Regions from separate parts of the Candidatus Thalassolituus haligoni genome, predicted to be linked through region 2. Evidence: predicted binding sites of a transcription regulator. Region 2 holds the regulator's gene; the other holds the start of a gene.
The links. Region 2 encodes PhoB, which activates phosphate uptake and scavenging genes when phosphate is short. Its sites were predicted from a motif close to TGTCATANNNNTGTCANA; they were not measured.

Region 1: a site for PhoB is predicted at 3,670-3,687, ahead of SOJ49_RS16430 (alkaline phosphatase). Genes of this name have one in related genera too.

What each region holds. Positions count from the first base shown of each region.
Region 1 covers NZ_CP139482.1:3,656,449-3,664,130, reverse strand. The annotation lists gene SOJ49_RS16455 (ethanolamine ammonia-lyase reactivating factor EutA) at 1-537, opposite strand, end outside; gene SOJ49_RS16450 (M17 family metallopeptidase) at 926-2,299, opposite strand; partial or broken gene SOJ49_RS16445 (transposase) at 2,531-2,692, opposite strand; gene SOJ49_RS16440 (YeeE/YedE family protein) at 2,732-3,169, shown strand; gene SOJ49_RS16435 (DUF6691 family protein) at 3,187-3,636, shown strand; gene SOJ49_RS16430 (alkaline phosphatase) at 3,778-5,424, shown strand; gene SOJ49_RS16425 (SPFH domain-containing protein) at 5,708-6,643, shown strand; gene SOJ49_RS16420 (nucleoside 2-deoxyribosyltransferase) at 6,809-7,366, shown strand; gene SOJ49_RS16415 (NfeD family protein) at 7,436-7,682, shown strand, end outside.
Region 2 covers NZ_CP139482.1:4,074,769-4,082,450, reverse strand. The annotation lists gene SOJ49_RS18440 (response regulator) at 1-778, shown strand, start outside; gene phoR (phosphate regulon sensor histidine kinase PhoR) at 759-2,066, opposite strand; gene phoB (phosphate regulon transcriptional regulator PhoB) at 2,072-2,770, opposite strand; gene ubiA (4-hydroxybenzoate octaprenyltransferase) at 2,880-3,785, opposite strand; gene SOJ49_RS18420 (chorismate lyase) at 3,788-4,372, opposite strand; gene SOJ49_RS18415 (rubredoxin) at 4,520-4,684, shown strand; gene SOJ49_RS18410 (hypothetical protein) at 4,763-5,002, shown strand; gene SOJ49_RS18405 (HU family DNA-binding protein) at 5,252-5,524, shown strand; gene SOJ49_RS18400 (DUF1415 domain-containing protein) at 5,531-6,115, shown strand; gene SOJ49_RS18395 (HDOD domain-containing protein) at 6,251-7,645, opposite strand.

The DNA of each region.
Region 1 (7,682 bases), 420 kb from region 2:
GCGCGCACCAATGTAATAACAACCACAACTCTGCACATTCCCGGCCATACCCAAGGCTGGATTGGTGGTGCCACCACCGATATCGAGGTTCAGCACGGGCTGGTCATAGTAGTAACGGCTCAGCAGCTGGCAGCTGCCCATAAACGCCATCCACGACTCCAGCCCAGGGTCATCGGCAGTGGCAATCATGGCATCTCCAATCTGCTCACCAATGATGCGGCTAAGAATTCGGGCATTGTCACTGCGGGCTGCCAAACCGGTAATCAGTGCGGCACCGGTATGGGCTGGAAACACATCCAGTTGTGCTTGCTGCATCCAGACGGTTAGCTGCTGCAACAAGATTTCGGTATCGATTTGCTGGTTACGGAAGGGAGTAAAGCAGGGCGGAGAGCGATAAACCAGGGTAGGGTTGGTATAGCTCATCCGACCGTTGACGCTGTGTCTACCAAGGCTGACTTGCACCACCATCATGCTGGATGTCGTGGAGCCGAAGTCCAGTCCAAGCAAGCGAATGGAGTCCGATTGGGTAAACGCCATGAAGGATCCCAGTGTGGTTAGCGAGGGGAATTTTGTGAAATTAAATTTCCTGAAAGGAATATTCAATTCTCACGCCAAGTTCTCCATCTAATGAACGGAACCGAATGAAACGACAACACCAAGGTATGACCAATGTGGGATATAAGGGGTAACTGCTTGAATAGCGGCGGTTTTTGGATTGGCAGAAAGTCTGTATGGTCTCGGCGAGGCACTGACCCGCTTATGCCTAAATGTCGTGTGCTGTGGAACGCGTGCCATGACAGGAAGCAACGGGGATGTCAGCTGCTCCTTTTGAGGGCGTAAACAACACAACTGCGCGGTGGTAACGCTTGGGTCTGAGGTGTGTAGCGGGCAGATTGCCCGCTCCGATCACCCACTTCAACCAGTATCAAGAATAGCAGTCGCTCAGATATTGATAAACGGCGCGTACTCCCATAGCCTCACCACCGACCGGACGACCAGGCAACTTGCGCAGATTCCAGGCCATAATGTCGAAATGAACCCAGGGCGTGGTGTCGATAAAGGCCTCCAGATACAGCGCGGCGGTAATGGCACCGCCATAAGGGCTGGCGGCTCCGTTCACCAGATCGGCAATATCACTCTTCATAAATTCAAAATAAGGCTTATGCAGAGGTAATTGCCACACCGGTTCAGCGGCAGCTTCTCCCGCTTCAGCAAGCGCCAGAGCAACCCGTCGATTGTTGCAAAAAAAGCCAGGCAATTCGGTGCCCAGCGCCACCCGACAGGCACCGGTCAGGGTGGCGAAGTCGATAATCAATTCCGGCTGTTCCGACTCAGCTTCTGCCAGGGCATCACACAACACCAAACGGCCTTCCGCATCAGTATTGTCGATTTCAACCGTCAGGCCCTTGCGGGTGAGCAAGACATCGCCGGGGCGGAAGGCATTACCACTGACAGCATTCTCGACGGCCGGAATTAGCACCCGCAAGTTAATATTGAGGTTGGATGCCATGATCAGTCGCGCAAGGCCCAGCACATGGGCGGCACCTCCCATGTCTTTTTTCATCTGCCGCATATAGTTGCCAGGCTTGAGATTCAGGCCACCACTGTCGAAACACACACCTTTACCGACGAGGGTAATGCGCGGCGCTTCTGGCTGGCCCCAGCGCAGGTCGAGCAGCCGGGGTGAGTGCACACTGGCGCGCCCGACAGCATGAATCATCGGGTAGTTGTGTGTCAGTAAGTCATCACCAACAACCTCTTCAAAGCGGGCACCAAACTCGGTTGCCAGTGCACGGGTAACCTCAGATAGCTGGGCTGGCATCATGTCTTGTGCCGGGGTGTTCACCAAGTCGCGTACCAGCGTGATGGCATCAATGTGCTGGTTGGCCTTATCGACCAATGTGTCATCATCCAGCAGTAGTCGGGCTTGCGGTTTGGTGTTTTCCTTATAGCGGGTAAAGCGGTAGGCACCCACACCCCAGCCAAAGGCAATATTGAGCAGACGTTCTGCGCTGGCTACTTCGGTCAGGACGTAGTCGGTTGCTGGCAAACTGGCGGACAAATCACCGCAAGCAAACGGCTCATCCAGCGATTCACAGACGTACAATGCCTGATAGCCACGCCCATTGGCTTGCGGAATCAGTGTTGTACCACTGCCGCTGTAATGGCTGGCATCGAGCCAGGCTTTGGCAGCCGGTTGCTGTAGTAACCAGGGTTCGAGCTCTGATTTGGCCAGCAAGGTGAGTGGTGTAGTGGTGTGCTCTGGAGCAAGGGAGGAGAGCGAAGCAACAATCGACATGGCAACAACCTGTAAACAATAAACGTCCTTGCCAGACTAACCAGTATCGGACGGGAATTCGAGGGCTGTGATGTAGGTTGGAGCATTGTGGTAGCCATTTTGGATATGGCGAGGAAATGCCTTTCGAAAATACTTTTTTACAGCCTCGTTAGCAGCCGTTGGGTAGGCCATTTGCACTTTGCCTCGCTGATATGCAGACATCGACGGCGGCTATACGACTGTCGTGTTGCGCTCCCCGGTACCCTCGGTCGAACGCCCGAACGTGGTGGGATCAATCGGCGGTCGATGTTGGAAATACTGCTCGTCGCAGAAGTGCTGCCAGTAGGGGTTTTCTACCCAGTGGGCGATGCAGTGTTCATCCGATAGCGCGTAGATGTGTTTCAGAAGTGTCAGGCTGGGGTAATATGCCGCCAAAATCAAAAGGCGTAGGCAATGGTAGCAGAATTGACGGGTGGAACATTGATTGGTCTGGCGGCCGGTTTATTGTGGCTTGGCCATGGCCGTATCAGCGGTATGACGGGGGTGATATCGAGCCTGTTTTTACTGGCTCGACCGGGACAAGAGCGACGTTATTGGTCGTTGTGGTTTTTCCTTGGCCTGATTCTGGCCTGGCCGGTGTTGGTGATCATTGGCTTTGAGGCAGATGCCATTGTGATTACCGACAGTCCGTTGTTACTGATAGCGGCGGGGTTGCTGGTGGGGATAGGCACTTATATTGGCAATGGCTGTACCAGTGGCCATGGCGTTTGTGGCATCGGGCGGCTATCGGTACGGTCGATGGTGGCGACGCTGATATTTATGACGGCAGGTATTCTCACGGTGGCGCTGATGTCGGCCTTGAACCTGTTTATGGAAGGCGATGCGTTATGATTTCAGGACGTAATAGCGTGCCGACCGTTTTCGCTGCTGCAGTATTAGCATTGGTGTGTGGGCTGGTATTCGGTATTGGTTTGATTGTCGCTGGCATGCACAACCCGGAAAAAGTACGCGGTTTCCTGGATCTTTTTGGCCATTGGCAGCCGGCCTTGATTGCAGTGATGGGCAGCGCCATTCCGGTGTTTGCCCTGCTTTACTTCAGCAGCAAGCGTTGCCGTCGGCCTTGGTTTGCCGAGCGTTTTCATTACCCGACACTGGCTGGCGTTAGCGGGCGGTTAGTAACCGGGGCGACCCTGTTTGGTGTCGGCTGGGGTCTGGTTGGTTTGTGCCCTGGCCCGGCGCTGGTAGACATGTTCAGCCTGAATGGCAATGTCTGGATATTTCTGGTTGCGCTGCTGCTGGGCAATCGCATCGCCCATTATTTTTTTGGCCCTGCTGCGACGCCAGCTGCAAAGCCGTAACGTTTAAAGCGGCGCTAATCGTGGTGCTGCCGCTGTCATCTAACTGACGCTAAACTGCAATACTAACTTCAACCCCCGGCAACCGGACTGTCATGGGCTAACGGCTTAATCCCGGCTTATGTTATTAGTTGCGGATACAGCATGCCTCTGACTCGCCGGGAATTCCTGTTGGACAGTGCCGGTACCAGCCTGTTTGCACCAGCAATCAAGCCGGGTAGCGACCGTATGCGCTATCCGTTCCAGCATGGTATCGCCAGTGGCGATCCGCTCACCGACCGGGTGTTGCTGTGGACTCGGATTACTCCGCTCGACAGTACCTTCGGTATCTCCTATCGCTGGCTGATCACCACCGACCCACAGTTACAACAGGTGGTGAACCAGGGAATCGGCTTCACCGATGCCAGCCGTGATTTCACTGTCAAGGTGGATGCCGAAGGCCTGCTCCCGGCCACCACCTACTATTATGCCTTTGAAGCCGATGGCCATTACTCCGATGTGGGTCGAACCCGGACATTGCCAGAAGGCTCGGTAACGCATTTGCGGATTGCGTATACCTCCTGCTCCAACTTTGCCAAAGGCTACTTTAACGTCTACCGGGAGCTGGCCAAACGTGCAGATCTGGATGCGATTCTGCACCTGGGCGACTACATCTACGAATACGCCGATCTGGAAGACTGCGCGCGCACCGGGCGCATTAATACGCCGCTGCATGAGACCCAATCGCTGAAGGACTATCGTCAGCGCCATGCCTGTTACAAGCAGGACAAGGATTTGCAGGAAGTTCACCGTCAGCATCCATTTCTGGTGATCTGGGATGATCATGAAGTGGCCAACAACGCCTGGGTGGGCGGCGCAGACAATCACGATACCGCCAGTGAAGGTGACTGGCGCTTACGCCTGAGTGGTGCGGTGCAGGCCTATCTGGAGTGGATGCCGATTCGTGAGCCGTCCCGGCCGGATATGGGTATTTATCGCAGCTTCCGCTTTGGTGATCTGGTCGATCTGACCATGCTGGATACCCGTCTGGCCGGGCGCGATGCCCAGGCGGCAACGATGGAAGAGCGTAACCTGAGCGGACGCACGCTGTTGGGCTATCAGCAGGAAGAATGGTTATACAGCAACCTCGCCAATGCCCAGCAACAGGGCGTCACCTGGAAACTGAGTGGCCAGCAGGTCATGGTTGCCCAATTAGGCACCAATGATATGCCCTTCAATTACGACCAGTGGGATGGCTACCCGGCGGCGCGTCAACGACTGTTTGATGCCGTCAGTCGGGCGAATGTCGATAACTGGGTTGTCCTCACCGGCGATATTCACTCATCCTGGGCACTTGAGCTGTATCAGGATCCGTTCGCTGATGATCCAGGCAAGCCGCTCGGGGTCGAGTTTGTGACACCGGCAGTTACCTCGCCGGGCATTGAAAGTTACCCCCAGGCGCAGATGGCTGGAGCCTCCCTGGAAGCCCTGTTACCACACCTGAATTTTGTTGATTTCTACTTTCGTGGCTACGTGGTGCTGGATATCACCCACGAGCGCCTGCAAGCCGAGTGGTGGGTGGTCGATAACATCGATACCCATCGCTACAGCACCGAGTGCTTGCGTGCCTTGCAGGTGCAGCCAGGCAGTAGCCAGCTGCGGCCCGCTGCCGGTTTGAGCCAGGCCAAGGCGTCGGCACCACTGGCACCGGCATTCGCCGACGATCTGGCCTTTCTGCGCGACTGGAAACAGCAATACAGCAGTCGGCTGGAAGGCGTACTGGCAGCTCATACCGAACGTCCATCGCTTTAAGGGTACGTCTATCAATTACAGCGCTCGACATTAGGGTGTTAATAATCGACTCAAAATGCCCATTTATCACTCTTATTTAACGTAACAACCATTCGCTCAGAAAAGAGCCAAATCCAGCTTTTCCGCAGTAGAACAGCCCTGCGCACGACAGGCACCAGGGTTCTGCAAGCGGTTCTTTAGTGACATCCTGCTCTGACGGCAACCGCTTCGCTTGCACCAAGGTAGCGAATCAGACACATTGCAGCTTCAGAATGATCCTACTTCCCATACAGGATGACCTATCATGGATTCAATTATCTCCCTGCTGTTTTCGGTCGAAGCCGTTGCGCTGGTGTTTGTGCTGGTACTGGTGCGTAGCAGCATTAAATTTGTACCGCAAAACCGCGCCTGGCTGATTGAACGATTTGGCAAATACCACTCCACCAAAGAAGCCGGTCTCAACTTTATTGTGCCCTTTATCGACCGGATTGCGGCGGATCGCAGCCTCAAGGAACAGGCCCAGGATGTACCCAGCCAGTCGGCCATTACCCGTGACAACATTACCCTGAGTGTTGATGGCGTGTTGTATTTCCGGGTACTGGATCCTTACAAGGCGACCTACGGTGTTGATAACTACGTGTTCGCCGTAACTCAGCTGGCACAAACCACCATGCGTTCCGAGTTGGGCAAGATGGAACTCGACCGCACCTTTGAAGAGCGCAACCTGCTGAACATCAATATTGTCACCTCGATTAACGAAGCCGCCGAACCCTGGGGAATCCAGGTGCTGCGCTACGAAATCAAAGACATCGTGCCGCCGCAATCGGTGATGCAATCGATGGAAGCCCAGATGAAAGCCGAGCGGGTCAAACGCGCCCAGATTCTGGAATCGGAAGGTGATCGCCAGTCTGCCATTAACGTCGCAGAAGGTCAGAAACAGTCACGGGTACTGGCAGCAGAAGCCGACAAGGCGGAGCAGGTATTGAAGGCAGAAGGTGAGGCGCAGGCCATTGTTGCCGTCGCCAAGGCGAAAGCACTGGCATTAAAAATGGTCGGGGATATTGCCAATACCGACGATGGTCAGAAAGCCATTCAGCTGGAACTGGCCTCCAAGGCGATTGAAGCCAAACACGCGATTGCCAAGGAATCTTCCGTCGTCTTGCTGCCAGACAGCGGTACCGATGCCAGCAGCATGGTGGCCATGGCGACCTCGATTATCAGTACCTTGAACAAGGGTTAGATAACATCTGGCTGCGACAGGGAAGTCGGCGTTATACCCCAATACGGGATAGCGCCGTTCTTACCGTTCTTACCCCCATGTTCGTTCCATTATCATCGTTGAAAATCCGCCCATGACACTTGCCCTGAACGCTCTTTGCCGACACCATCGCCACTCGGACTCGTTATGACGACTGCGGTAATTTATCTTGCCGGGCCAGAAGTCTTTCTGCCCAATGCCGTTGCACTGGGAGCCGCCAAAAAAGCCCTTTGCCAACGCTACGGGTTTACCGGGTTATTTCCACTCGATGCGGAACTGGAGGCGGGTGATACCACGGAACTGGCGTGGGCCATCAGTCGTGGCAATGAAGCGCTGATCCGTCAGGCCGATAGGGTCATCGCCAACCTGACGCCATTCCGTGGCCCCAGCGCAGATGTGGGTACCGTTTATGAATTGGGTTTTGCCCGAGGGTTGGGCAAACAGCTGATGGGTTACAGTAACGATCCGACCCCGTTTGCAAACCGTACCTGGGCCCAGTTTGGGATAACGGGTGAGCCTGGCCCAGTGGGAGATATCCGTGATCGGGATGGTTTGAAAATTGAAGAATTCGGGTTGCACGATAACCTGATGATCGAAGGCGGCATCCGTCAGGCCGGTGGCCTATTTATCAGCCACAATGCCTCGGTTAACGACCGCTATACGGATCTGACGGCGTTTGAACGCTTGCTCCAGACACTGGTCTGACAGGGCCGTTGTCGGGGCACCGGCGTATGCTTCTTTCTGCTCCATCACCTAATTGTAAGGAAACTCGCTATGAGCTACCTGTTGTCACATCTGCCCCAATCATTGCTGGTGGCCGGTATTCTGGCACTGATTATTGAAGTTGCGATTCTGGGGTTTGCTTCCATCGTATTGTTTTTCCTCGGGCTGTCGTTGGTGCTATCTGGTTTGCTGATGCTGGTTGGTATCTTGCCGGAAACCCTGACCGCAGCATTATGGAGTAACGCATTGATTACTTGTGGCCTGGCACTGGCGCTGTGGAAGCCATTAAAACGGCTGC
Region 2 (7,682 bases):
GACCAATGGCCGCAAGGCGGTGGCGCTATTGGATAGCCATCGTTTTGATCTGGTTCTGTGTGATTGGGAAATGCCTGAGATGTCGGGTATCGAGGTATTGAAATGGATGCGCGAGCAACCGAATTACAAAGCCACGCCTTTTATGATGATCACCAGTCGTGGTGATCGTGATCACGTACTCAAGGCTGTTGAAGCCGGTGTTTCCAGCTATATTGGCAAACCGTTTACGCGGGATGCCTTTGTCGACAAGCTGAGCCGTATGGTGTTTCGGCATTTGAAAGTAAGACCAGCTACCGTATCGGAACAAGCAGTACCTTCAGCAGACCGTAGTGGCGCTTCGGTGTTGATGGGGAATGTGGGCAATCAGGCGCTGGTAGGCAAGACTGCACCAGGGGCGGCCAGAGCCGCCGTTGTTTCTCCCTTGCTGGCCAGATCCCCGCATCCTGAACCGGTGTCAAAAACCGGCGCAAAAGGCCAGGCCAATGTCCGTTTTGCCTCTGGCGTTGAAGCCCGGCTGGTTATCCGGGACATCAGCTTGCAGGAAATGATTGGTGTTTTTCGGCGTCAGGATGCACTGCCGGTGTTACTGGAGCAGGCCGTTGTTGATGTGATTCATCCTGACAATGGTGATATTGCCCGGATTAATGCGTTTGTTCGCATGTTGCAGGCGCAAGAGCCGCATCCGGACGCCGAGACTGTCCAGATTCGACTGCGCATTGTCGATGACGATCCGGACAAGCTGGATGCCTTGTCGCGGTTTATTGGCCAGGCGCGCTAGTGTCAGAAAGACGACTGCCGGGGAAAACGCAGGTAAACGTGCTGCCCTTGCCTTCTTCGCTGCTGATTTGCAGTTCACCATCATGATGCAGCAATACGTGTTTGACGATGGCCAGTCCTAGACCGGTGCCGCCGGTGGCGATGCTGCGGCTCGGGTCGGCGCGATAGAAACGCTCGGTCAGGCGAGGAATATGATGATGAGCAATACCGATGCCGTTGTCAGTAACACTGAAATAACCTTTGCCGCCCTCTGAGTACCAGTGCAGCTTCACATGGCCGCCTTCGGGGGTGTATTTCACCGCATTAAATACCAGGTTGGAAAAGGCACTGCGGAGTTCGTTATAAAACCCCATCAGCTTTTGGTCGTGGTCAATACTCAGCGAGAGAGTGTGTTTGTTGCTGCTGAGAGAGGCTGCGTCACGGCGAATCGCTTCCAGCAGCGGTTGCAACGCCACTGGCTGAGCCTGCTCATTCTCACCTGTTTCCAGCCGCGACAGCATCAGCAGATCCTTGAGCAGATTTTCCATGCGATGACTCTGCTCGCTCATCTGTTGCAGCATGCGTCCCCAGCGGGGTGGCAACATTTCAGAAGCAGCTTGCATGGTTTCGACGTAGCCGGAAATCACCGTGAGGGGGGTGCGTAACTCGTGGCTGACGTTGGCGACGAAGTCTTTGCGCATTTCTTCCAGTTGCTTCAGGCGGGTGACGTCATGCACCAGGATCAAGCGGTCTTTACGGCCAAACAAGGTGATATTGAATTGCAGGTAAATACGCGGGTTGATTGGAGAGCGAATGGTCAGCGGTTCGTGGTAGTCCGCCTTGTCGAAGTAGGCCTTGAACTCCGGCGTTCGAATCAGGTTGGTAATGGGCTGGCCAATATCAACCGGGCTGCGTAAGCCAAGGTAGTTTTGAGCGGCCTGATTCCAGAACTCCAGTGCCCCGGTGGCGTCGACCATCAATACCGAATCCTGCAGCGCGGCGGTTGAATCCTGTATGCGGTTGATAATGGCCTGCAAGCGCTGTTGATGTTTGATGCTGCTTTGTTGCAAGCGCTGGTTTTCCGTAAAAATGGAACCCCAGATACCGAGTGTGCGTGGCAAGACGGTGGTTTGTCCCTGATCCAGCCAGCGATGCAGGCGATAGAGCTGCAGCCACTGCCAGGAGATATAGATGCCCATCATCAGGCACAGGGCTTCCAGTGGCTTGCCAAAATAATAGTAGCCACAGCCAACGGCAAGTATCAGCAGATAAAGGATTCGGCGCAGCTCTCTGCGCCAGACAGGGGTCATCAAAATCAGGAGGCTTTGATCGAAAAGCGATAGCCCGTGCCACGAACGGTCTGAATCAGCTGTTCGTGGGATTCGCCAAGCGCCTTGCGCAGACGGCGAATATGGACATCGACGGTACGTTCTTCAACGTAGACATTACCACCCCATACCTGATCCAGTAGCTGGGCGCGGGAGTAGGCGCGCTCCTGATGGGTCATGAAAAATTGCAACAGGCGGTACTCGGTAGGGCCAATATCAATCGGGTTACCATGGGCGGTCACCCGGTGACAGACCGGGTCGAGCATCAGGCCACTGACCTCGATTGGTTCTTCAATGCCTTGCGGCGTTGAGCGCCGTAAAACGGCCTTCAGGCGCGCCACCAGCTCACGCGGTGAAAACGGTTTGGTGATGTAATCGTCCGCCCCCGCTTCCAGTCCTTGAACCTTGTTATCTTCTTCGCCCTTGGCAGTCAGCATGATGATCGGCAGCTCGGCAGTTCGATCTTCGCGCTTGAGGCGGCGAGCAAACTCGACACCGCTGGTGCCTGGCAGCATCCAGTCAAGCAAAATCATATCTGGCTTTCTGTCGATAATCTGCGCATGTGCTTCCTGTACATTCGCTGCTTCAAGGCATTCATACCCGGCCATTTCCAGGGCCACGGCTATCATTTCCCGGATCGGGGCTTCATCGTCCACAATAAGAACGGTCTTGCCTGCTTTGGTCATAACGGCTCGTCACGCAAATGTCACAATAGGAATAATGCGGGGGTATTACACTGATCCAGTGTTACAAGCATGTGACACTGCTGAGATTGGCGTCAAGCATATTGCCTGATCAGGGCAAAGATGGCGTCGCCAGGGCGTAGTTCAGCACCAGGCCAACCCAAATAATCGCGCCATACCAGTGAGCTGCCAGAAACTCCTTTAAACAGGCCATACGCTCACGGCTGCGGATGGCACGTAATTGCCACCACAAATAACCACCTGCAATTAACCAGGCGAGGTAGAATGGCCACCCTGCGTCTAATTGGCTGCCTGTCAGTAGCAGACAAAAATGCGCCATGCCATAAAGAATGGCAATCATGGTGACGTCCAGATCACCAAACAGGATTGCGGTGCTTTTGACACCGATCAACAGATCATCGTCGCGGTCGACCATGGCATAAATGGTGTCATAGCCGACGGTCCAGCAGACGTTAGCAATAAATAACAGCCAGCAGAGGGATGTCAGTTCATTGGCTTGCGCAGCGAACGCCATGGGAATTGCCCAGGAGAACGCAGCTCCGAGAAACACCTGTGGCAGGTGCGTGTGGCGTTTCATGTAAGGATAAAGTGCTGCCAGAGCAACCCCGCCGAGTGACAGCCAGAGGGTCAGGGTATTGGTCATTAACACCAGCAGCAAGCCGATCAGACAGAGCATAACAAAACCGATCAGCGCCTCGCGGTCGGCTATGCGGCCCTGCGTCAGGGGCCGATCCTGCGTGCGTTTGACGTGGCGGTCGATATGACGATCGGCGTAGTCGTTGATGACACAACCGGCGGAGCGCATCACAAATACTCCGAGGGTAAAAATCACCAGGTTGGCAATCGATGGCAAACCTTCGGCGGCCACCCATAGCGCCCATAGCATCGGCCATAACAGCAGGTAGGAACCGACCGGTTTGTTCAGCCGGGTCAGCTGAATCCACTGATGCCAGCGTGGCCAGAGTTTATCGAGTGTGGCAGACAGAGGTGATTGCATAATCAATGCCTTGTGTCGTCTGGCGAATGGAAGCGTGGTGATAGCAGTAGCGAAGAGAACGCCTCCGTTACCAGTAGAGGCGCACCGTTGATTGTAAACACGGAGCGCCTTGTCCAGCAAAAACAATGCGCACTGTCGGTTACCGGTTGACAGGCTTGACTGAACTTCAATGGTTGTCGGCGCAAGCTGGCCTGGCTGAATAAGTAGCTGCCAAGAGAACGATTGCCAAGATGACGAATTGGCTGACCAACCCTTGCCAGGCTGGTCAAGGGAATGACGGTACGGGCTCTTACCAGCTCGTATTGCCCCTGGCGCAGTGATACTTCGCGTACCCATACCGGTTGCCGCCAGCGCAATTTCAGGTCGGCACATTCAGAGGGCAAGGCTGGGCCGTGATATTGTCTGACGACATCGACCGAAAACTCAGCGGGATTCAGCGCCTGCAAACGTTTGGTCAGCGATCCGGCGTCATCAAGCCAGTAGCGCCAGGGTCGGGGAATGCCCGCCAGCGCAGTTTGAAAACGTCCACTCCAGCGAGGCGCGGTTGCCAACAGCCGGGCGTGGTATCGGGGTGTAGTGCTTTTCATGGCGGCGCAGCATGCGGCAAATCGCATTTACTGGCAAGAGGATTGCCCTGTCCATTGATTTTATCCGGGTTGGCCAGTAGCTTAGGCGCCTTTACCGCTGACACGAGTGATAAACGGCGGGTAAACAAGCGATTGACAGGTATTTGCATGAAAAAGTGGCAGTGCGTGGTGTGTGGCTGGATTTATGATGAAGCCGAAGGCGCACCGGAAGAAGGTATTCCACCAGGGACTTGCTGGGAGGATGTACCGGATGACTTTACCTGCCCGGATTGTGGTGTTGGCAAAGACGACTTTGAAATGATCGAGATTTGATCATTGGCTCCTGTCTCTCCTTCATCCCCGGTCACTCTCCCTGAAGCCCCTTGGTCATTGATCATTCTGGGTGCCGGAATGGCAGGCTACCGTTTGGCTCGCGAATACCGCCAGCGTAACGCAGACGCCACAGTACTGCTGATTTGCCCTGACGGCGGGCAACTGCTGCAGGCCAGTGCCGCCGAGATGGCAGATACGCTGGGCATCGCCGTACTGAATAATACTCGTGTCACCGAGATCGACCGGCTCAACGGCAACCTTGAGACACCACTGGGGCGTTTTGTGTTTGAGCGGCTGATGCTGGCGACGGACGCCTGAGTGATGGGAGATTGCTGCCTTGCTGACAAACCATGAAGCGTATCAGCATCTTGATATTGATGATCGTGGTATATAGCAGAATTTCAGGATTCATGCCTTGATTGCTCGACTATGCTTTAGCGCATGCGGCGCTGACGAACAAGCCGTATTCCAATACCGATTGACCGATAACCACTGTTTTTCTGAGCCTGCGCTGCAGGCCTGTACAATCCGGGCGTTATGCCCAACTTATTGAGAGGATTCAACTCCATGCGTAAACCAGAACTGGCGGCAGCCATTGCTGAAAAAACCGACCTGAGCAAGGAAAAAGCGACAGAAATCATCACCGTGGTGACCGATCGTATTGCCCAGGCGTTGGCTGAAGGCGACAACGTAAGCCTGATCGGCTTTGGTACGTTTGAGGTGCGTCAGCGCGCTGAGCGTCAGGGTAAAAACCCGCAGACCGGCGAGCCAATTACCATTGCTGCCGCCAAAGTACCTGCGTTCAAGCCTGGCAAGGCGCTGAAAGACTCGGTGCAGTAAGTCGCCATGACGGATGCCGCAACGCTCACCCGACGCTGGGTCGAACTGCTGGTGGTAGGTGAAGGACTGTGTCCTTTTGCCGAGCCAGTGATGCCAGGTCTGCGGATTGACGTCTGCGAGCATCCGGATCTTGATCAGGCCACTGCGGAGTTTATGGATTTACTCACCGAAGTGGCCAGGGCCGATGCGGATGCACTGCCAACTGCCCTGTTTGTAGTGCCAGGGTTGGTCAAGGAATTTGATGAATACTGGAACTGGAGCCTGATTTGCGAGCAGTTACTGGTACAAATGGGGTATGAAGGCCTGTTACAACTGGCCACATTTCATCCCAACTACTGTTTTGATGGTGAACCGCTGGATGATCCAGGCAACTTCACCAATCGATCACCCTTTCCCATGCTGCACATTATTCGTGAAGCACATATTGAACAGGCGCTGGCGTCGGTGCCCTTCCCTGAGCGTATTCCCGTGCGTAACCAGAAACATCTGCGACGCTTGGGTATTCAGGGTGTGCTGGCATTAATGCCGGCGCTGGCGGATACCGCCGTACTGTCTGATCAACCTGCGGGCCGGTGTTCGCCGCAGGAGTAGTCGGTGCAGGTTACCCCTGATGGCTGTGGCTCTTCTGATCAAACGATGTGGAATTCACACCTGAATTCAACGATTAACCGCAACACTTGACTATTCACTGCGAGAGACAAGTGACCGGTGAGTGACAAGTGACGCCTAGGCCGACAGTGCCTGCACCAAATCGCTTAATTCCCCAACATGGGAGACCAGCTCTTCGGTCGCCTCTCCGGCAGCATTGTCACTCAGACCCAGCGCGCTGAGCGTGTCCGGGTCGAGGGCTTCTTGCGGGCCATCACCATAACCGTGGGCGCGTAAGCTGCGAGTGGTGACGTTCAGAATCCGGGCGTAAACGGCGTGTTCACCGTCGTAGTGGGGATTATGTTGCTGACGCAAGGCGACCACGACTTCTTCCGGCAGATCCCACTGCTGCAGCAAGCTGGCGGCGATCTGTTCGCGGGTAAGCGCCAGCAGGTGGCGCTCGATATAGCAGCGATTGATATGAGGATTGGCTTCTATATGGCGATTTATCAGCGAAAATTGCGGCGGAAAGACGTGCGCCAGTACCAGAAAACCAAAGTTATGCAGCAGTCCGCAGAGATAGGCGAGGCCACTATCCGGGCGGTTTTTTAACTTGCAACGGCGGGCCAGGTCGCTGGCCAAAGCGGCCCCCAGTACGGCTTGTTGCCAAAAAGGAGTGTAGCCTTTCGGGCCTTCACGAGGCACATCAAGGCTGCGCCCCAGCGCCAGGCCGAGAGCCAGGTTCATCACCAGGTCAAACCCTAGCACTCGTAAGACGGCTTCTTCGACCGTGGTAATATTGCCTCTGGATCGATAGTAGGGTGAACGGGCCCAGCTGAGGATCTGGGCACTCATGCTGGGATCCAGTTCAACGGCCTGTGCCAACGATACCGTGTCGGCATTAGGATCGATCCGCAATTCAATGATACGGCGAGCGGTTTCTGGCAGTGGCGGCAAATCGAGGGTGTCTTGCAGGCGCTGCTGAATACGCAATGGAGTGAATTGCCGTACGGCAGCGTTGATGTCATTGGTATCTTCTGCGGTGGTCGCATGATACAGGTCGGTCTGGATCGGGGCCGAATAATGGCCAATATGCGAACGTGTGGTGAGTGCCCGGAATTGATCCGCAGGCAAGCGCAGACAAGTGTTGGTCGTACTGGACTGTATATACAGCTCATCCAGCTCCAGCAATGAGTGATCAATCAGGCTTTCTATCTGGGTCAGTTGTGGCAGCGCAGGAGAGTCATCAAGCCCCAGTTTTTGCTTCAGCGCTTGCAATTCATCCGGTGACAGGGCAGTAAATTGCCGTCCCAGCTGATGTGCCAGCTGGTTCAGATCCAGTAGCCGATTGGATGGAATCAGCACCTGTACTCTGCCGTGGACATCTTTCAGAAAAATAACTTTTGCCAGGCTGCCAGGCGCTGGCGTTGCACTATCCATGATCATGGTTGGATCACCCGTTGTGTCGTCGCTGGTTGTGTGATGAATATTCCATTGCCCGAGTGCCTTTTTAACTGAGGCCAGAAACGCCATGACCACTCCGTTGATTTCAGTGTTAGTACAGACAATA